Regions from separate parts of the Erwinia sp. 9145 genome, predicted to be linked through region 3. Evidence: predicted binding sites of a transcription regulator. Region 3 holds the regulator's gene; each other region holds the start of a gene.
The links. The regulator PurR, encoded in region 3, represses purine synthesis genes. The targets are predictions, from matches to a motif close to CANGCAAACGTTTGCNTG.

Region 1 (7,305 bases), 2.2 Mb from region 3:
AACATCATGCTCCGTGGCAGCTTTCCGGCGGCATGAAACAGCGCGTAGCGCTGGCGCGCGCCTGGCTACCGGGGCCGGACGTGTTGCTGCTGGATGAACCTTTCGGCGCGCTGGATGCGCAGACCCGAATAATGATGCAGGAACTGCTGCGCAAAGCGTGGACTGAAACCTCCACCACGCTGCTGTTTGTTACTCACGACGTTGAAGAGGCGCTGTTTCTGGCAGACAGGATCCTGATCATGTCTGCCAGACCTGGAAAAATCGTGGATGAAATCGTGCTGCCTTTTGGCCGCGAGCGCGACATCGAAACGCTGGCAGAGCAGCCAGACTACCGTGAGATTAAACATCGCGTGTTACATCGGGTACGGCAGGAGGCCAGACGGCATCTGAGCTGGCGTCTTCCATAAGTTAAAAAATTCCGAAAAAACGATCGGCTGCGTAAAGCATTGTGAAATAAGCTAAGAAGATTCTTATACTATTGCCGATTGCAGCTGATTGTTATCACGGAGTGATCAATGGCAAATTATTTTGCGCGCTGGACGCTGGTTATTTCAGGCTTATCGCTCGGCCCGTTCGTGGGCGGCGCGTTGTTTGAATGGTATGGAAAAGCGCTTTTCTGTGCGATGGCGCTTTGCTGCCCTGGCATTGCGGCATTAATGCTGGTGGGGAAATCCCGTACTAACGCCCGACTGGAAGAACAATAATGAAGAAAAATATTACGCTCATCACCGGCGGCGCTCGCGGTATTGGCCGGGCGACAGCGCTGAACCTGGCGGCCAAAGGCCATAAGGTCTGCATCGGCTACCATTCGCGCGAAACGTGTGCGCAGACCGTGGTGGAGAGCATTCGTCAGCAGGGCGGCGAAGCCCTCGCCATTTGCGCTGATATTGCCAGCGAAGATCAGATTGTCGCTATGTTTCAGCAGATAGATGAACAGCTCGGCCCGCTGACCGGCCTGGTTAACAACGCCGCGATGCTTCAGCAACAATCCTCCATTGAGCAGTTGACCAGCCAGCGGCTGGAAAGGGTGCTCGCCACTAACGTGACGGGCAACATTATCTGCGCTCGCGAGGCGGTAAAGCGTATGTCGTGGCGTCATGGTGGCCAGGGCGGCGCGATTGTTAATGTCTCTTCCGCCGCCTCGCGGCTTGGCGCGCCGCACGAATATCTCGATTACGCCGCGTCAAAAGGCGCAATCGATACGTTTACCATTGGGCTTTCTTTAGAAGTGGCGGCACAGGGCATACGTGTTAACGCCGTGCGGCCCGGCTTTATCTACACGGAAATGCATGTTGACGGCGGCGAACCGGGTCGCGTTGATCGGGTGAAGGCGCTGATCCCGATGAAGCGCGGCGGCACGCCGGAAGAGGTTGCGCAGGCGATCGTCTGGCTACTCTCCGACGACGCCTCTTACGTCACCGGAAGCTTTATCGATCTTGCGGGTGGCAAATAACGCACGTCAAGGCGGCCGGGCGCTCAGGTTAATGCGCGTCGATAAATACGATCTTCAGCACAAACAGCAGCGCGACAACCACCACACACGGGCTGATTTCCCGCCAGCGGCCGGTGCCCAGCTTCATCACGCAATAGGAGATAAAGCCCAATGCGATCCCCTCGGTGATGGAGAAACTGAACGGCATCATGGCGGTAGTGACAAAAGCGGGCACCGCTTCGGTCAAATCTTCCCACTTCACCCGCGCCAGGCTTGAGGTCATCAGTACGCCAACGTAGATCAGCGCGCCTGCGGTAGCGTAAGGCGGCACCATGCCCGCCAGCGGCGAAAGGAACATCACGGCCAGGAACAGGATGCCGGTGACCACCGCAACCAGGCCGGTTCGGCCACCGATTGAAACGCCGGAGGTGCTTTCAATGTAGGCGGTAACGGAAGAGGTACCGATGTAAGCGCCCGCTACCGAGCTGAGGCTGTCGACATACAGCGCCTGTTTCATGCGCGGGAAAGTGCCTTTTTCATCGGTCAGACCGGCTTTGTCCGTTACGCCAATCAGCGTGCCGGACGAGTCAAAAAGGTTAACTAACATGAATGAAAAGATGATACCGGCCATACCGATATTGAACGAACCGGCTAAATCGACCTCACCCAGCACGGCGGTCACGCCGGTTGGCATCGAAAACACGCCGCCATATTGGACGTCGCCGGTCACCAGGGCGATCAGCGTCACCACGACGATGGAAACCAGCACGGCAATATGCACGTTACGCGAAGCCAGCACGGCAATAATAAAGAAACCCAGTGCGCCCAGCAGCACGCTGTGCGAGGTCAGATCGCCGACGGCCACCAGCGTGTCTTTATTGGGTACCACGATACCGGCGTTTTTCAGTCCGATCATCGCAATAAACAGGCCGATACCGGCGGTGATCCCCACGCGCAGGCTGAGGGGAATATTGGCGATCATCCAGTAGCGAATGCGGAAAATGGTCAGCAGCAGCAGACCAACAGCGCCCCAGAAAATAGCGCCCATGCCCACCTGCCAGGAGATGCCCATGGCCCCCACCACCACAAAGGCAAAAAAGGCGTTCAGCCCCATCGCCGGTGCCAGCGCCACCGGCAGGTTGGCAATCAGCCCCATCAAAATACTGCCGCCAGCGGCAATCAGGCAGGTTGTCACAAATACCGCCTGGGTATTCATGCCCGCCACGCCAAGGATCTGTGGATTCACGAAAACGATATAGACCATGGTGAGGAACGTCGTGAAGCCTGCTATCACTTCGGTACGCACCGTCGTGCCGTGCTCCTGGAGTTTAAAAATCCGCTGCATCAGACCGGAGTTATTCATTGTTTCATTCCAAAACGGAGAAGGATTTTTCGTCGGCTATCCTAACCTATTCATCGAAATTTGGTAGACGGACGAACGGTTTTTTCGCAACCGATTGCGCTGCTGAGTGTTGATTAACGGGTCGCATTTCGCGGTGAGTCAAGTAAAGTGTCGGAACAGGGCAACAAGGGAGAACCGCCGATGTCTGTTGAATGTGTCTTTTTTGATTGCGACGGGACGCTGGTTGACAGCGAATTGTTATGTACGCAGGCCTACGTCAATACCTTTGCACGGTTCGGCGCAGAACTTTCGCTCAACGAGATGTTTGAAAAATATAAGGGCGTGAAGCTCTACGATATTATCGATGATGTCTGTGCGCAGCATCAACTCTCCGCCACGGTAGACGATCTTGAACCCGCTTATCGTAAAGAGGTCGCCAGACTTTTTGATCGTGAACTGAAACCCATCGCCGGCGCCCGCGCGCTGCTGGAAAAGATGAACGTGCCCATTTGCGTGGTATCGAACGGCACCGTCGGTAAAATGCAGCATTCGCTGGGCCTGACGAAAATGCTGCGCTTTTTTGATGACCGGTTATACAGCGGCTATGACATCAACAGTTGGAAACCCGATCCCGATTTGATGCTGCACGCGGCCAGCGAGATGGGCGTGGCTATCGATCGCTGCATTTTGGTGGACGACTCAGAAGCGGGCGCAAAAGCTGGTATCGCGGCAGGCATACCGGTTTTCTACTACTGCGCGGATGCGCACAACAGGCCGCTGGCGCATCCGCTGGTGACGTCTTTTGATGATATGGCGCAACTGCCCGACCTGTGGAACGCGCGCGGCTGGACGCTGACGACCTGATCAGCCAATCGCGCCCAGCCGATCCTCGCTGCCCTGGGTTTTGGGTAACAAAAACAGCGTGGCGACGATATCCAGCAGGTAGATAAGCGCCAGCAGAGTAATGGCGGCAACAAAAGAGAGCTGGCTGGCCAGCATACCGATCACCAACGGGCCGAAGCCGCCGACGCCGCGCCCCAGATTAAACAGCACGTTCTGCGCCGTGGCGCGCGCCTGCACCGGGTAGGTGTCGGAAATCAGCGCGCCGTAGCCGCCAATCATGCCATTAACGAACATCCCCATAACCGCGCCGCTGAACAGCATAATCGTGGGGTCGCGGAGCTGCGCGTAAATCACCACCATAATCACTGCGCCGAACTGATAAAGCAGGAAGATTTTCCAGCGTGCGAAGCGATCGGCCAACATGCCGAACAGCCAGATACCAAAGATCATGCCGACGACCGTCACCGCCGTCCACAGGCCTGATTTTGTCAGCGTAAAACCAAAACTGGACGAGAGATAGCTCGGCATCCAGATCATCAGCCCGTAATAGCCGAAGTTCTGTACCGAGCAGAGGATCAGAATGCCAAGGCTGGCCTTCGCGGTGGCGGCATCTCTGAACAGCAGCTTCAGGCGTGCGGAGAACGACAGCGTCTGGGTGTTTTTTTGCGCGCGGGTGAAGCCTTCAGGCTCGCCTGCGCCCCGTCGGATAAAAAATGACACCAGCGCAGGAAACAGCCCGACCAGAAACATACCGCGCCAGCCGATAACGTCCAGCAGCAGCGGCGTAATAAACGCCGCCAGCAGCACGCCGAGCTGCCAGCCAATACCCACCCACGCCGACGCGCGATTGCGCTTATTGGCCGGCCAGGCTTCGGCGATCAGCGCCATACCGATACCGAACTCGCCGCCCAGCCCGACGCCCGCCAGCGTGCGGTAGATCAACAGATCCCAGTAGCCCTGCGCCGCCGCACACAGGCCGGTAAACAGCGAAAACATCAGAATGGTGAAGGTCAGCACGCGAATGCGCCCCAGTCGATCGCTGAGGTGGCCAAAAATGATGCCACCCGCCACGGCGCCAATCAGCGTCCAGGTGACCAGCGAACCGGCCTGAGAAGCATCCAGTGCCAGCGAAACGCTGATGGCAGGCAGCATAAAGCCAAGAATAAGCAGATCGAAGCCGTCCATTGCGTAACCGCTGACGGCGGCCAGCATGGCCTTCGCGGGCGTGGTGCCCGGCTGCTGAGAAGTCATGTGCGTTCCCTGTCTGAATAAATGTGCGGCAAGTATAATTTTGCAGACGCAGCCATTCCAGAGGAAAACGCGGAGGCAGAGAAATCAGGCCGAATTAATCCGGCCAGGTAAGGATCAGGCGGGCGTGCTGCTGCTGTCGTCGCCGGTAAGCAGTTTATCAAGCTGGTCGCCACCGACGTGGCGGAAGTCCTGACCTTTCACGAAATAGAAAATGATTTCACAAATGTTCTGACAGCGATCGCCAATACGTTCAATGGCGCGTGCGCAGAACAACGCGGTCAATACGCTGGGAATGGTGCGCGGATCTTCCATCATGTAGGTCATCAACTGGCGGACGATGCCTTCATATTCCTGATCCACCTTTTTGTCTTCCCGGTAGATTTCGATCGCCGCATTCAGATCCATACGCGCGAAAGCGTCCAGCACGTCGTGCAGCATCTGGATGGTGTGGTGCCCCATCGACTCCAGACTCACCAGCAACGGCTGGTGCGACTGACCAAATTTTTCCAGCGCGGTGCGGCTGATTTTTTCCGCCACGTCGCCGATACGCTCCAGTTCGGAGATCGTTTTGATGATCGCCATCACCAGCCGCAGGTCGCTGGCGGTGGGCTGCCGCTTGGCGATAATGCGCACGCAGGCTTCATCAATCGACACTTCCATCATATTCACTTTCTGATCGCCGTCTATGACCTGCTGCGCCAGTTCGCCGTCCTGATTATGCATCGCGGTGATCGCATCGGTCAGCTGCTGCTCCACCATGCCGCCCATGGTCAGCACCTGGGTACGAATGTGCTCCAGCTCGGCGTTAAACTGCCCGGAGATATGTTTGTTCAGATTCAGGTTATCCATCGTGTTCTCCAGTCAAATCAACCATAGCGGCCGGTAATATAGTCTTCAGTCTGTTTCTGGTGCGGCTTGGTAAACAGCGTGTCGGTATCGCTGAACTCAATCAGCTCGCCCAGATACATAAAGGCGGTGTGATCGGAGCAGCGCGCCGCCTGCTGCATATTATGCGTAACGATCACCACGGTGTAATCCTGCTTCAGCTCGGTGATCAGCTCCTCAATGCGACCGGTTGAGATCGGGTCCAGCGCCGAGCAGGGTTCATCCAGCAGCAGCACTTCGGGACGAATGGCGATGCCGCGCGCGATGCATAAACGCTGCTGTTGCCCGCCGGAAAGGCTGTAGCCGCTCTGATGTAACTTATCTTTGGTTTCCGTCCACAGGGCCGCCTTAGTCAACGCCCACTGCACACGCTCATCCATATCGGCGCGCGACAGCTTCTCAAACAGCCGCACGCCAAAGGCGATATTATCGTAAATCGACATCGGAAACGGCGTGGGCTTCTGAAAGACCATACCGACGCGCGCGCGCAGCAAAGCGATGTCCTGGCTGGCGGTCAGGATGTTTTCGCCATCCAGCAGAATTTCACCCTCGGCGCGCTGTTCGGGATAGAGCGAGAACATCTTATTGAAAGTGCGCAGCAGGGTTGATTTGCCGCAGCCCGACGGGCCGATGAAGGCGGTCACCTGGTTTTTGGCGATATCCAGGTTGATACTCTTCAGCGCATGGAATTTCCCGTACCAGAAGTTTAAATCACGCACCTGAATCATCTTACCGCTATTGTCAGCCATTCTCTTTCTCACTGGTTCGCGCCGCCGCAGCCGCGCTTCTTCATTAATGTTTGCCTTTGGCGAAGATCACCCGCGCCAGAATGTTCAGCAGCAGTACGCAAAGGGTGATCAGCAGCACGCCAGCCCAGGCCAGACTTTGCCATTCGGCAAACGGGCTCATGGCGAATTTAAAGATGGTTACCGGCAGGTTGGCCAGCGGCTGCATCATGTCGGTGCTCCAGAACTGGTTGGAGAGCGACGTGAACAGCAGCGGCGCGGTTTCACCCGCAATGCGCGCAATCGCCAGCAGCACGCCGGTCAGGATGCCGGATACGGAGGCTTTCAGCGTAATCGCCGAAATCATCTTCCACTTCGGCGTGCCCAGCGCGTAAGCCGCTTCGCGCAGGCTGTCCGGCACGAGCTTCAGCATGTTTTCCGTGGTGCGGATAACAATGGGGATCTGCAACAGCGCCAGCGCCACCACGCCCGCCAGACCCGAAAAGTGCTGCATCCGGGCGACAACGAGAGTGTAAACGAACAGGCCAACCACAATGGAGGGCGCGGAGAGCAGGATATCGTTAATAAAACGCACCACCTCCGCCAGCCAGGATTTGCGGCCGTATTCCGCGAGGTAGATCCCCGCCAGAATACCCAGCGGCGTGCCGACCGCCGTCGACCATAAAATCAGCAGGCCGCTGCCCGCGATGGCGTTCGCCAGGCCGCCGCCTGCGGTATTCGGCGGCGGCGTGTTGGCGGTAAACAACGACAGCGTCATGCCGTCAATGCCGCGGGTGACCGTTGCAAATAAAATCCACACCAGCCAG
Region 2 (7,305 bases), 1.9 Mb from region 3:
GGTTCATCGTTACTGCTACTGGCGAATATCATCTGGTACATCACGCATTATCGCCGCCGTTTCTCCGCTGATAGCGCCATTATCGCCGCCTGTTACTTTGCCGGACACTTCATGATTGTGCGCTCACTCTATCTCTGACCGCATTGCGTCTTGACTCTGGAGTCAGCTCCAGAGTGTAAGATGCATGACGATGAGAGCTTTTCTCATCGTCCGCATCAGGAGACGTCATGCATCAGCCCACTTCCCCCCGCGATCGTAACGGCGGCCTGCAACCCGCGCCGGTCATCGGCAAAATCTCCGCCATTGTCGCCCCTGCGCCCGACTGCTGCACGCAGGGCGCCTGCTGCGCCAGTGAGACACCGCGCCCGGCGCCCGACACAGGCGATAGCTACAGCTGGCAAATTACCGGTATGGACTGCCCCGCCTGCGCCCGAAAAATCGAAAACGCGGTAGCGCGACTCGCGGCGGTGAATGATGTTCGCGTGTTGTTTGCCACGCAAAAACTGGCCGTCAGCGCCAGTGAAGACGTGCGCAGTGAGGTTGAGGAGGCGGTCAGTCGCGCAGGATTTTCGCTCCACCGCAACGATACGCCGCGAACAGAGGCTAAAACACCCGGTTTCTGGCAGGAAAACGGTTTGCTTATTCTTCTGGCCGTGCTGATGACGGCCAGCTGGCTGATTGAGCAGGTTGACGCGCAGGCGGGATACATAGCTTTCATTGTTACCACGCTGGTCGGCGTCTTCCCGGTGGCACGCAACGCGTTGCGCCTGATGAAAAGTGGCGCGCCCTTTTCTATCGAAACGCTGATGAGCGTGGCTGCGGTGGGTGCGCTGTTTATCGGCGCCACGGCAGAAGCGGCTATGGTACTGCTGCTGTTTATGCTTGGCGAACGTCTGGAAGCATTTGCGGCCGGGCGCGCGCGTCGCGGCATCACTGCTCTGATGGCGCTCCAGCCGGAAAACGCCGTCCGCATTCGTCATGAAACGCGAGAGGTTGTTTCGCCGGCTGCGCTTCGCCCCGGCGATATTATTGAGGTTGCGCCCGGCTCGCGACTGCCAACCGATGCGAAGCTGCTTTCCCCTTTTGCCAGCTTCGACGAAAGCGCACTGACCGGCGAGTCGGTGCCGGTTGATCGCCGACAGGGAGAACGGCTCACCGCAGGGAGCCTGAGCATCGATCGTCAGGTCAGGCTGGAAGTCACCTCGCAGCCGGGCGAGAGCGCTATCGATCGTATTCTCCATTTGATTGAGGAAGCGGAGACGCGCCGGGCGCCCATTGAGCGTTTTCTCGATCGCTTCAGTCGTCTCTATACGCCGATGATTATGGCGCTCTCATTGCTGGCGGCGGTGATACCGCCGCTGCTGTTTGCCGCGGCCTGGCAGCCGTGGATCTATAAGGGCCTGACGCTGTTGCTGATAGGCTGCCCGTGCGCGCTGGTCATCTCCACGCCGGCGGCCATTACCTCAGCGCTGGCGGCGGCAACCCGTCGCGGTGCGCTGATTAAAGGCGGGGCAGCGCTGGAGAGCCTGAGCGGTATTGGCACGGTAGCATTCGATAAAACCGGCACGCTGACGGCCGGTAAGCCGCAGGTGATGGCGGTGGTGGCGCTGGCAAACATGAGCGAAACAGAAATCGTGGCAAATGCTGCCGCCATTGAAACCGGTTCGACGCACCCGCTGGCGCAGGCCATTGTTGCCAGAGCGCAGGCGTCAGAACTGGAGGTTCCCGCCGCCTCCGATCTGCGCGCCCTTGCGGGTAGCGGCATCGAGGGGTTTGTGAGTGGTTACAAACTATCTCTGATTGCGCCTTCGCGGCTTGAAGAAAATTTATTGCAGGCAGAAGCGTTGGAAAGGATTATCGCGCTTGAGTCGACCGGACAAACGGTAGTGGTGCTGTTAAAAGAGGGTAACCCAACCGGCCTGATTGGCCTGCGCGATAATTTACGCGAGGACGCGCGAGCCGCGCTTGCCGAACTGAAAGCCATGAATATCGATTGCATCATGCTCACCGGCGATAACGCCCGCGCGGCGGCAGTGATTGCCGGTGAACTGGGTATCGCGCATCGCGCCGGACTGCTGCCTGCTGAAAAAGTGGCGGCCATAGCCGAACTGAACCAGAAAACGCCGGTTGCGATGGTGGGCGACGGCATCAACGACGCGCCCGCCATGAAGGCAGCCACCATCGGCATTGCAATGGGCAGCGGCAGCGACGTCGCGCTGGAGACGGCCGACGCGGCGCTGACGCACAACCGACTGGGCGGGCTTGCCGCGATGATCCGCCTGTCGCGCGCCACCCATGTCAACATCCGTCAAAACGTGGCGATTGCGCTGGGGCTGAAGGCCGTGTTTCTGCTCACCACGTTATTGGGAATAACCGGCCTGTGGCTGGCGGTACTGGCGGATTCAGGCGCCACCGCGTTAGTGACCGCTAACGCACTTCGCCTGCTGCGGCAGAAATAAGCCTCAAAGCCCTTTCTTCAATAAATAGCGATAGGGCATTTCGTCGGTATTTTGCGCCACCAGCGTATGCTCCATAAAGCGGCAGAAGCCGGGAATATCGCGCGTGGTGGCGGGATCGTCAGCAATGATCAACAGCGTTTCGCCCTCTGCCATGTGACGCACGGTTTTGCGCACCATCATCACCGGCTCCGGGCAACGCAGGCCCAGGGCATCAAGGGTTTTGTCAGGATTGGCGAACAGATTGTTCATGGCGCTCTCAGACGGATTACAGTTGTCCGCTATTTTACCCGCCGCAGCGTCCTTCGCAACCTCGCACCATGCGAAAACGTTTGCGCATAAATTAACCATTGCATTGGCAGACTGATGGAGTAACATGCCGCGCACTCGCACCGCGAGACATGATTAATTGGGTTCCCTCACCCCACTGTTCAAAAAGGCACATTGATGATTTCGTTCTCTTCTCGTCAGCGTAAACACGCGCTGATCTGGCTGTCGTTATTCCACGTGCTGGTGATAACCTCCAGTAACTATCTGGTGCAGCTGCCCATTTCCATCTTTGGTTTCCATACCACCTGGGGCGCCTTCAGCTTTCCGTTTATTTTCCTGGCAACCGATCTGACCGTGCGCATTTTTGGCGCGCCGCTGGCCCGCCGCATCATTCTGGCCGTGATGGTCCCCGCGCTGTTTATCTCCTACGCCGTTTCAGCGCTGTTTTACCAGGGAGAATGGCAGGGGTTCCCTGCGCTACAGGCGTTCAATCTCTTCGTGGCGCGTATCGCCTGCGCCAGCTTTATGGCCTACGCGCTGGGGCAGATCCTTGATGTGCACGTCTTTAACCGTCTGCGTCAGCGGCCGCAGTGGTGGCTGGCGCCTGCTGCCGCCATGTTTTTAGGGAACATCAGCGATACGCTGGCCTTCTTTTTTATCGCGTTTTACAAGAGCACCGATGCCTTTATGGCGCAGCACTGGGTGGAAATCGCGCTGGTGGATTACAGCTTCAAACTCCTTATTTGCCTGGTCTTCTTCCTGCCTGCTTATGGCGTGCTGCTTAATGCGATGCTGAAGCGCTTAGCGGAAAAATCTACTGGCGCACAGGCGAGCTTCGGCTAGTCTGATAGTCGGTTGCTTTTGCTGAGCAATTATTATCTTATGAGTGGCTGAACTAACGTAAAAGGAAGAATAATGCGTAATCTAGTGAAGTACGCCGGTATCGGCTTACTGGTGGTCGGACTGGCCGCCTGCGACGGCAACGATGACAAAGCCGCAGCCGATGACAATGGCGTGAGCAGCAGCCAGAGCAGCCAAAACGTGACATTACTGGACGGCAAGCTGAGCTTTACTCTGCCTGCGGGCATGTCCGATCAGAGCGGAAAAATGGGCACGCAGTCTAATAACATGCACGTTTACGCCGATGCCACCGGGCAAAAAGCCCTTATCGTGATTGAAGGCGATGCGACAAACGAGAGCCTGGACGTGCTCGCTAAACGTCTGGAGCAGCAACAGCGCAATCGCGATCCGCAGCTTCAGCTGGTTTCCAACAAATCAATTGATTTGAAGGGCCAGCCCGCGCAGCAGCTGGATTCTGTTATTTCAGCCAAAAACCAGTCTTCCTGGTCAAGCGTGGTGCTGGCGAAAAGCGAAGGCAAACTGCTGACGCTGCAAATCACCCTGCCAGCGGATAACCAGCAGCAGTCGCAAACCGATGCGGAAAGCATCATCAAAACGATTACGCTGAAGTAATCCTGACGCCCCGATTCGGGGCGTTTTGTTATGGCTTTACGCCAGCGGCGCGGCCGTCTCCGCCAGTCTTTTTTTCAATTGCGTGTAGCGTTCATTGACGTAATTCTCCGCCCAGTTCGCGTCGTCGATTTTTTCAATTTTCACCGCACAATACTTAAATTCCGGCGTTTTCGAGACGGGATCGACGACATCCACCGTCAGTTCGTTACAGGCGCCAATCCACCATTGATAGGTCATATAGACCGCGCCGCGATTGGTGCGCTCGCTGACCGCGGCCCGGCTGATAACCTTGCCCCTGCGCGAAGAAACCCACACCAGTTCGCCATCGTTAATGCCGAGTTGAGCGGCGTCCTGCGTATTCATCTGCACCCTGCCCGGCTCGTCGGCCTGAGCGCTCAGCGCATGGCAGTTGCCAGTCATGGAGCGGCAACTGTAGTGGCCAACCTCGCGAACGGTACATAACACCAGCGGCCATTCGGCACTGATGTTCTCCTTCGGCGGTCGCCAGTCGCAGGCGAAGAGCAGACCTTTGCCGGAGGGACGAGAGAAAACATTGTTCTCGTAAAGCCAGGGCGTGCCGGGATGCTGCTCGTCGCCACAGGGCCACTGCACATAGCCTAAATCTGCCATTTTTTCCCAGGTGACGCCGGCAAAGAGCGGGCAAAGCGCACGCAGTTCATTCCAGATCTCTTCATTATTTTTATATTGCATCGGATAGCCCATCGCCCGCGCCATTCGACTGATAATTTCCCAGTCGGGCAGCACGTTGCCCTGCGGCTCCACCGCTTTATAAAAGCGCTGGAAGCCGCGATCCGCGCTGGTATAAACGCCCTCATGCTCGCCCCAACTGGTGGCGGGCAGCAGCACGTCGGCCACTTCCGCCGTTTTGGTCATGAAAATATCCTGCACGATAATCAGCTCCAGCTTTTCCATCGCCCGGCGCATCAGGGCGAGGTCAGGTTCGGTTTGCAGGGGATCTTCGCCCATTATCCAGTAGGCGCGTAGTTTTCCCTCCAGCGCCAGATGAGGAACATCGGTAATGGCGTGGCCTGGCTTATCGCTGAGCGCGCTGACGCCCCACGCGGCCGCAAACTTATCGCGCGTCTTCTTATCCGTAACGGATTGATAACCAGGAAACAAATTTGGCAAAGCGCCCATGTCGCAGGCACCCTGCACATTATTTTGCCCTCTGACTGGCCCGACGCCTACGCCCGGACGACCAAAGTTTCCGGTTGCCAGCGCCAGCCCCGACAGCCCTTTCACCACGTCCACACCTTGTCCCCATTGGGTAACGCCCATGCCCCATAATATGGTGGCATTTTTCGCTGTAGCGTAAATGCGCATGGCCTGACGGATCAGATCCGGAGCCAGACCGGTAATGTCGCTGACTGATTCGGGCGTATAGCGATTCACCACCTCCAGCCACTCTTCAACACCCTCCACGTGTTTATCAATGTAGCTGCGGTTCCATAGCTTCTCCGTGACCAGCACATTGGCGAATGCGTTGACCAGTGCCATGTTGCTGCCGTTTTTCAGCGGTAGCCAGAGATCGGCCAACCGCGCGCTTTCGATGTAGCGCGGATCGCAGACGATGATTTTGGCGCCCCGCTCCCGCGCGCGTAAAATGCGCCGGGCAACGACAGGATGCGAGTCCGCCGCGTTATAGCCAAAAATCAGCAGGCAATCGCTTTTTTCAATATCCTCAATGGAATTGCTCATTGCGCCATTGCCCAGCGTCATTTGCAGGCCAGCGACCGAGGGCGCGTGGCAGACGCGTGCGCAGCAGTCGACGTTATTACTGCCCAGCACCGCGCGAACAAATTTTTGCATTACGTAGTTGGTTTCATTGCCGGGTCCGCGCGAGGAGCCGGTGGCCATAATACTTTCCGGGCCGTGGCGTTCGCGGATCTTTTTCAATCGCGAACTGGCAAAAGCGATCGCTTCATCCCAACTGACGGCTTCAAACGGCCCGCCGCGTTTGCGGCGAATGGCGGGCTGCTTCAGGCGCGGCGTGAGCCGGCGTGTGTCGTTGAGAAATTCCCAGCCGAAATAGCCTTTAAGACACAGCTCACCCTGGTTGGTCACGCCCTGCGCACCTGTGGCGCCGACGATTTTCCCTTCCCTGACCTGTAAGGCGATTTTGCAGCCGCAGCCGCAATAGGGGCAGACGGTAATAACGTTTTCCATTACTGAGTTCTCCTTTATAACGTGCTCACACCGGCCATTTTCTGCGCGACTTGCTGCTGCCGTTTTCGCTGTTGTGCATCCAGGGCGGCTGGCGTGACCAGCGCCAGCGCCTCGGTAGGACAGACGCGAACGCAGGCGGGGCCGTCGTCGCTGGCGGCGCAGAGGTCGCATTTTGCAATCAAACGCGCCTCCCTTTTTTCGGCGTCGGCCACGCGTCTGACAATCTCAATGGCACCGAACGGGCAGGCGACCATGCAGCTTTTGCAATCAATGCAGCGCGCGTTCAGCGCCTCAATGCCGTTTTCGCCCTGCCGCAGCGCGTCAACCGGGCAGGCGGCGATACAGGGCGCTCGTTCACATTGACGACACATCACGGGCGCGCTGACTGCCCCTTCCCGGATGACCCGGAGGCGCGGGAAATAGTCCGCGTCGCTCACCGCGATTGTCCCGGCGTGGATGACCGCACAGGCGACTTCACAGGTGTGGCAGCCAATGCAGCGTTCTGCGGTGGCAACAATGAAGTTATTCATGCTCCCTGCTCCTGAATGCTGTTGTTAAACATCATGATCATCTCCCTGGCGGCACGGCGTCCTTCCGCCATCGCGGTAACCACCAGATCGGCGCCGTGCACCGCATCCCCGGCGGCAAAGACCTTCGGATTTGCCGTCTGCGTTGGCGTACGCCCTGCGCCGCCGGTTTTTATCAGCCCCCAGCGATCGAAATCAACGCCGTGTCCGCTCAACCACGGCATGGCATGGGGTTGAAAACCAAATGCCATGATCAGCGCGTCCGCTTTAAGCACGAACGCCGAACCGGCCAGCGGTTCAGGGCGACGTCTGCCATCGCTGCCGGGCTGGCCGGGCGCGGTACGTACCAGGCCGATACCGCTTAATACGCCGTCATCATTCAGTTCGATATA
Region 3 (7,305 bases):
ACTTTTGATACCGCCGCGCTGAGCGGACTGGTGCTGGGGCAAACCGTGCTGGCCAAAGCCTGCGCGGCGGCACGCATTCCTTTTGACAGCAGCCAGGCGCACTCGGCGCTGTACGATACCGAGCAGACGGCCGAGCTGTTCTGTGAACTGGTTAACCGCTGGAAGCGCCTGGGCGGCTGGCCGCTGCCGGCAATGGAAAACGAGGCATAAAAAAAGGCGGGATATCCCGCCTTATTTATTTGTCGTTCGAAACAGCTTACTGCGCCGCGTCTGAAGGATACTTCTGCGCGGTTTCTTTGATCAGCTGTTGCAGTTCGCCGCGCTGATACATTTCGATAATGATATCGCAGCCGCCGACCAGCTCGCCATCCACCCACAGCTGCGGGAACGTTGGCCAGTTAGCGTATTTAGGCAGTTCAGCGCGTACTTCAGGATTTTGCAGAATATCGACATAGGCAAAGCGTTCACCGCAGGCGGAAAGCGCCTGGACGGCCTGGGCCGAGAAACCGCAGCTTGGCAGCTTCGGGGAGCCTTTCATATACAGCAGAATCGGGTTTTCTGCGATTTGGCGCTCAATTTTTTCAACAGTGCTCATAAATGCCTTCCTCAAACGGATACGTCGTGTCTTTTTATTGTAGCGGCTCTGCCGTCGTGATGAAAACGACATTTTCAGCAGGGTTATTTCTCCTGACGCGTTACCTTGCTCGTAGGGTCATTGCTTTCACGGCAGGTTGAATAAAACACATGCTTTTTTGCCAACGGTTTCTTGCGCTGAGTCATTGAAACAAAAAAGACCTTACCTTTTGGCAAAAAGTTAGATTAGAATTGCCTGGCCCGTCTGCTCAACAGGCAGATAAATCTTATTGCCCTGCTTTTGCCGCTGGCGAAAGCACGAACTGTTAATGGTAACGATGCGTCTATTTATCACGATAATCATGCTGGCTTTTGTTCAGCTTTTCGTCACTGTGGCGCACGCATCGCCCGGCACGCCTGTTAATGCAAAACACCAAAAGGCGAATGCCAAAAATGAACGCGATGACGATCGCCGCAAGCGCAAAACGGTGAAGAGTACAACAACGAAAAAAGTAAAAGACGTCGCCCGCAAACCCCGCACTGCCTCTTCTGCAAAAGCCAAACTTAACAAAAAGCTGGCAGCCTCGCACAAGGTCACCAAATCCCAAATCCTCGCGGCAGCAAAAAACAATGCTTCAAAAAAACGCTACGGTCGCCAGGGGATTAAAACGCTGAAAGAGCGTGAAGCGCTTACCGATAACGCAACCTCCTCACCGCTCAAACTCAGCAAAGCGCACCGCGCGCGCTATCAGAAAGCGCGTGAAACAGCGATGAACAAGCTGATGGGCCAGTTGGGTAAACCTTACCAGTGGGGCGGCACCTCACCTGAGACCGGCTTCGACTGTAGCGGACTGGTCTGGTATGCCTACAAAGACCTGGTAAAGTTTAAGATCCCGCGCACCGCCAACGAGATGTACCATTTGCGCGACGCGGCGCAGATTGACCGCGGTGAGCTGGAAAAAGGCGACCTGGTCTTTTTCCGCATAAACGGGCGCGGCACGGCCGATCATGTGGGCGTGTACCTTGGCGGCGGTAAATTTATTCAGTCTCCGCGTACCGGAAAAGATATTCAGATAAGCGCGCTGTCGGATGATTACTGGCAGGGTCATTATGTTGGCGCGCGCCGTGTGATGACGCCCAAAACCATTCGCTGAGTGTAAAAAGAATAAAAAAGGCCGATCTTAATCGGCCTTTTTTTTAGTGCATCACGGCGGTAAAGCTGAATGCGATAATCATCAACAGCGCAGCGCAGGTCGTCAACAGCGAGAACTTCAGATCGGTATCCATTTACACCCTCTTAATAACCCTGATAGTTGTACCGGTATCAATTTTCCCATATCTGGCGGTAAAAATCTCGTTTTCTTTGGCAGAGCTTGTTAGAATCCGGGCCTCGTTGCGCAACCCGTAATAAAATGCTGTGCCGTTGCGCAAACACCAACGCTTATTCCTTCCTGACGTCACCGACATGCACGCAGCACAGTCTCAGAGGCGGCGGGGAAATTTCGCTTTACGCAATCGTTTAACAAATGACTTATCAATAAGTTGCGATAAGTGCAGGAGTCATTATTTCATGGCAACCATTAAAGATGTGGCCAGGCGTGCCGGGGTGTCCACCACTACCGTTTCACACGTTATCAATAAAACCCGCTTCGTCGCTGAAAATACGCGGGACGCGGTATGGGCCGCCATCAAAGAACTTCACTATTCACCCAGTGCGGTTGCCCGCAGTCTTAAAGTCAATCACACCCGAACCATCGGGCTGCTGGCCACCTCAAGCGAAGCGCCCTATTTCGCTGAGATTATTGAAGCCATTGAAAACAGCTGCTTTGCCAAAGGCTACACGCTGATTTTGGGTAACGCCCATAACGATCTGCAAAAGCAGGAGGCGTATCTGTCGATGATGGCGCAAAAGCGCGTCGACGGGCTGCTGGTGATGTGTTCTGAATATCCCGATGCGCTGATCGAACTGCTGGAAAACAGCCGCAACATTCCGATGGTGGTGATGGACTGGGGCGAATCGCGCGGCGATTTTACCGATACGGTGCTGGATAATGCTTTCGAAGGCGGCTACCTGGTGGGACGCTATCTGATTGAACGCGGCCATCGCGATATCGGCGTGATCCCCGGCCAGATGGAGCGCAATACCGGCGGCGGTCGCCATGCGGGATTTCTGAAGGCGCTTTCTGAAGCGGGCATCACGCTACGCAACGAGTGGCTGGTGCAGGGCGACTTTGAGCCGGAATCTGGCTACCGCGCCATGCAGCAGATCCTGTCGCAGAAGCAGCGCCCCACCGCCGTATTTTGCGGGGGCGACGTCATGGCGATGGGCGCAATTTGCGCGGCCGATGAAATGGGGCTGCGCGTGCCGCAAGACATATCGGTGATCGGGTATGATAATGTGCGCAATGCCCGCTACTTCACCCCGGCGCTGACCACGGTTCACCAGCCTAAACAACAGTTGGGCGAAACCGCATTCGAGATGCTGCTGGACAGGATCACCAGCAAGCGCGAAGATCCGCAAACCATTGAGGTGCATCCCACTCTGATTGAGCGCCGCTCGGTCGCTGACGGGCCGTTCCTTGACTATCGACGCTAATGTTTTTCGCTGAGCCATTCATGGTTCAGCGTATCGGTATCGCCCAGATAATCCAGCAGCCAGCGCATTGCCGGCGAGTCGTCCGCCGCCCGCGACCAGCTTACGCAGCAGGGGCTGTCAGGGAACGGCGCGCCAAGCGTCAACTCACGTAGCGCGCCGCTTTGCAGCAACGGGCGTGCAAAATGCCCCGGCACCATGCCGACGCACAGCCCCGCCAGCAGGCAATCAGCAGCGCTTTCCCAGTCTGGCACCACCAGCCGACGCTGATTATCCAGTGTCCAGGTGGTGCGCTTCGGCAGAGAACGCGACGTATCCTCCAGCACCAGCGAAGGCCACTCCCGCACCGTCTCGTCATCAATGTCTTTTGTACACTGCGCCAGCGGATGACGGGCCTGTACCACACAACGCCAGTTCAGCGCGCCCATGTCACGGAAGGCGTAACGTCCTCCGACCGGAATCGCCTGCGTCGCGCCGATGGCAATATCCACCCTGCCGTCCGCCAGCGCGTCCCAGACGCCGTTGAAGACCTCGGCGGTCAGATGCAGTTCGATATCAGGAAAGTGGCGGTAAAAATCCACTACCATTTGTCGCGTTCGCTGCGGCCGCACGATGCGGTCAACGGCGATATTGATCTGGCCTCGCCAGCCGTTCGCCACCTGCTGACACTGACGACGCGTTGCGAGCATTTTTTTGATAACAGTGCGACCTTCCAGAATGAAAACCTTTCCCGCCTCGGTAAGCACCACGTCGCGATGGCGGCGCTCAAACAGCGGCACAGCCAGCCACTCTTCAAGCTGACGAACAGTATAGCTGACCGCAGAAGGCACACGATGTAGCTCCGCTGCCGCCGCGCTGAAGCTGCCGTTTCTGGCGACAGCATCAATGACTTCAAGTGAATATTCTGACCACATAATCTGCCTGCAAATTTTTTGAACGCAATATGCAAATATTAGCGTTTCACAGCGCGCGTGGCACGCGTTTACACTTTGCGCCATTTCATTCATCTGCCATAAAGAGCATAAAATGCCTTCACCCGGATTTACCCTTTACCTCGCGCTTTTAAGCGTGGTGGGCTTTCTCGCCACTGATATGTACCTGCCCGCCTTTGCTGACATGCAGCAGGATCTGCACACACAACCCGGCGTGATCGGCGCCAGCCTGAGCCTGTTTCTGGCAGGCTTTGCCAGCGCCCAACTTATCTGGGGGCCGCTTTCAGACCGCATCGGGCGACGTCCGGTATTACTGATGGGGCTGGGAATTTTTGCGCTGAGCTGCACGATGATGTGGTGGGCGAATTCCGCATGGGCGCTGTTGGGGCTGCGTTTTCTTCAGGCCGTGGGCATCTGCGCAGCCGCCGTGACCTGGCAGGCGCTGGTTATTGACCGTTATTCTGCCACCCAGGCAAACAAAGTGTTTGCCACCATTATGCCGCTGGTGGCGCTTTCGCCCGCGCTGGCACCGCTGGCTGGCGCATGGGTTCTGAATCACTTTACCTGGCGCGGCATTTTTATCGTGCTGATGGCGATCGCTGTGGTGCTGCTAATCTGCACGCTGTTTCTTTCGCCGGTACGCCGTGCGTCGGCGGGTAACGGCGAGCCAACGCGCTTTTTTACCTTACTGAGGTCACCGGTTTATGTGGGTAACGTGCTGATCTACGCCGCCTGCTCCGCCAGTTTTTTCGCCTGGCTTACCGGGTCGCCTTTTATTCTGTCCGCACTGGGAATGACGCCGGGCGATATCGGGTTGAGCTATTTCCCGCAGACGCTGGCATTTCTGACGGGCGGTTACGGCTGCCGCATGATATTGAAAAAAGTACAAGGTCGCGCGCTGCTTCCCTGGCTGCTGGCGCTCTACAGTCTGAGCATTGTGTCCTTCTTTTTCATTTCGCAGCAGGCCGCGCCGACAATTTTCGCTCTGCTGACGCCTTTCTGCGGCATGGCCGCCGCCAACGGCGCCATCTATCCCATCGTGGTATCGGGCGCATTAACGCCTTTTCCGCAGGCAAGCGGCAAGGCGGCGGCGCTGCAAAATACGCTCCAGCTCGGTCTGTGCTGCGTAGCCAGCCTGCTGGTTTCACGTTTCATCACTTTACCGCTTTCCGGCACCGCCGTGGTGATGTCAGCTACCGTGCCGCTGGTGATAGTGGGCTATGCGTTACAGGCGCGCAAACGCCGCAGCATGACGCTGAGCACGGCCAGCCATCGGCAATAACGCCTATTGCTTAGCGAGCTAACAATGAACATTTGAATATTGTACAGGGTGAGCATATACTTTTTTCCGGCCATAATAATAATATGTTTTACGGCCTGACTTCGATTTTATACGCCGGTTTCCCGGCGTACTGCTTTAATTCTTAATCCTCTGTAGCGCCGAACAACAGGCATGGCCGCGCCGTGCTCTTTCTCACACTCCTGTAGAAATTGACTATTCTTTTTCTCAGGTTTCAATCACAGATGTGATGGAGAAGCTATGAGTTCATCGTTTATAGAAGAAGTGAGCTTTGAAGAAAATCACTGGTATCGCATCACCCGCGAAATGCTGGATAAGGCCGGTATAAAAATTAACGGCGGCCAGCCGTGGGATATTCAGATAAAAAATCCGGATTTTTTCAAGCGCGTGATGCAGGAAGGTTCGCTGGGGCTGGGTGAAAGTTATATGGACGGCTGGTGGGAGTGCGAGCGGCTGGATATGTTTTTTCATCGCGCCCTGCTGGCGAAACTTGACCAGCAACTCCCTCATCATCTGAAAGATACGCTGCGCGTGGCCGCCGCGCGCCTGACCAATTTGCAATCCCGCAAGCGCGCCTGGCTGGTGGGCAAAGAGCACTACGATCTCGGCAACGACCTCTTCTCCCTGATGCTCGATCCCTTTATGCAATACTCCTGCGGCTGGTGGAAAACAGCCGACACGCTGGAGTCGGCGCAGGAAGCGAAGCTGAAGCTGATTTGTGACAAACTGCAATTAGCGCCCGGCATGACGCTCCTGGATATCGGCTGCGGCTGGGGCGGGCTGGCGCAGTTTGCCGCGCAGCGCTATGGCGTCCGCGTGACCGGCGTGACCATTTCGGCGGAACAGCAGAAGCTGGCTATCGAACGCTGCGCGGATCTGGATGTCACTATCCTGCTTGAAGACTACCGCGATTTGAATGAGCAGTTCGATCGCATTGTGTCAGTGGGAATGTTCGAGCACGTTGGCCCGAAAAACTATGCCACCTATTTCAACGTGGTGGAACGGAACCTCAAACCTGACGGACTCTTTCTGCTGCACTGCATCGGCGCGAATAAAACCAGCGACCATGTCGATCCGTGGATAGATAAATATATCTTCCCGAACGGCTGCCTGCCCTCCGTGCGCCATATTGCCGAGGCGCACGAGCCCTATTTCGTGATGGAAGACTGGCACAACTTCGGGGCAGACTACGACCGCACCCTGATGGCCTGGAATGAACGTTTTCTGACCGCCTGGCCGCAGCTCGCGGAAAAATACGGCGAGCGCTTCAAACGCATGTTCACCTACTACCTCAACGCCTGTGCGGGTGCCTTTCGGGCGCGCGATCTCCAGCTCTGGCAGGTGGTGTTCAGTCACGGCGTGGCGGACGGGATGCGCGTTCCTCACTGACATCAACGTTAAAAAGGGCCGCTATGGCCCTTTTTATTTACTGCTCTGCAAGCGTTGCGGCATCCTTCAGTTGCTGCTCGCGGCGAGCCAGCACGCGCTCCACGGTCTCCACTATCGCCTGGGTGTGCGGATCGATCTCAATATTGACCTTATCCCTTAACCGCTTATTGCCCAGCGTGGTGCGCGCCAGGGTTTCGGGGATCAGGTGCACGCAAAATTTGCTCTTTGTCACTTCACCCACCGTCAGGCTGATGCCATCGATGCCAATAAATCCTTTATGCAGAATGTATTTCATCTGCAATGCGTCCTGCGGCCTGAACCAGATCTCGCGGTTATTTTCAGAAATAAGAATTTTAGCGATCTCTGCCGTGGTCATAATATGACCCGACATCAGATGCCCGCCTATTTCATCACTGAATTTTGCCGCGCGTTCAACGTTAATAAAGTCGCCCGGCTTCAGATCGCCAAGGTTAGTGATGCGCAACGTTTCTTTCACCAGATCGAAGCTGACGCGATCG

Region 1: FA91_RS18560 (NCS2 family permease) is a predicted target of PurR. The motif match lies at 2,879-2,896, and genes of this name have one in related genera.
Region 2: tusA (sulfurtransferase TusA) is a predicted target of PurR. The motif match lies at 2,778-2,795, and genes of this name have one in related genera.

The regions. Positions count from the first base shown of each region.
Region 1 covers NZ_JQNE01000001.1:3,941,585-3,948,889, forward strand. Annotated here, with positions in the region: gene FA91_RS18545 (ABC transporter ATP-binding protein) at 1-407, shown strand, start outside; gene FA91_RS18550 (hypothetical protein) at 516-704, shown strand; gene FA91_RS18555 (SDR family oxidoreductase) at 704-1,453, shown strand; gene FA91_RS18560 (NCS2 family permease) at 1,482-2,795, opposite strand; gene yieH (6-phosphogluconate phosphatase) at 2,976-3,638, shown strand; gene FA91_RS18570 (MFS transporter) at 3,639-4,868, opposite strand; gene phoU (phosphate signaling complex protein PhoU) at 4,983-5,717, opposite strand; gene pstB (phosphate ABC transporter ATP-binding protein PstB) at 5,735-6,502, opposite strand; gene pstA (phosphate ABC transporter permease PstA) at 6,546-7,305, opposite strand, start outside.
Region 2 covers NZ_JQNE01000001.1:3,654,472-3,661,776, forward strand. Annotated here, with positions in the region: gene FA91_RS17315 (lysoplasmalogenase) at 1-138, shown strand, start outside; gene FA91_RS17320 (zinc/cadmium/mercury/lead-transporting ATPase) at 228-2,459, shown strand; gene tusA (sulfurtransferase TusA) at 2,463-2,708, opposite strand; gene FA91_RS17330 (7-cyano-7-deazaguanine/7-aminomethyl-7-deazaguanine transporter) at 2,904-3,569, shown strand; gene FA91_RS17335 (DcrB family lipoprotein) at 3,642-4,199, shown strand; gene fdhF (formate dehydrogenase subunit alpha) at 4,236-6,386, opposite strand; gene FA91_RS17345 (4Fe-4S dicluster domain-containing protein) at 6,401-6,916, opposite strand; gene FA91_RS17350 (FAD-dependent oxidoreductase) at 6,913-7,305, opposite strand, start outside.
Region 3 covers NZ_JQNE01000001.1:1,718,846-1,726,150, reverse strand. Annotated here, with positions in the region: gene rnt (ribonuclease T) at 1-210, shown strand, start outside; gene FA91_RS08470 (Grx4 family monothiol glutaredoxin) at 257-595, opposite strand; gene FA91_RS08465 (C40 family peptidase) at 912-1,727, shown strand; gene FA91_RS20990 (YnhF family membrane protein) at 1,771-1,860, opposite strand; gene purR (HTH-type transcriptional repressor PurR) at 2,144-3,169, shown strand; gene punR (DNA-binding transcriptional activator PunR) at 3,166-4,080, opposite strand; gene punC (purine nucleoside transporter PunC) at 4,193-5,380, shown strand; gene cfa (cyclopropane fatty acyl phospholipid synthase) at 5,639-6,787, shown strand; gene FA91_RS08440 (riboflavin synthase) at 6,825-7,305, opposite strand, start outside.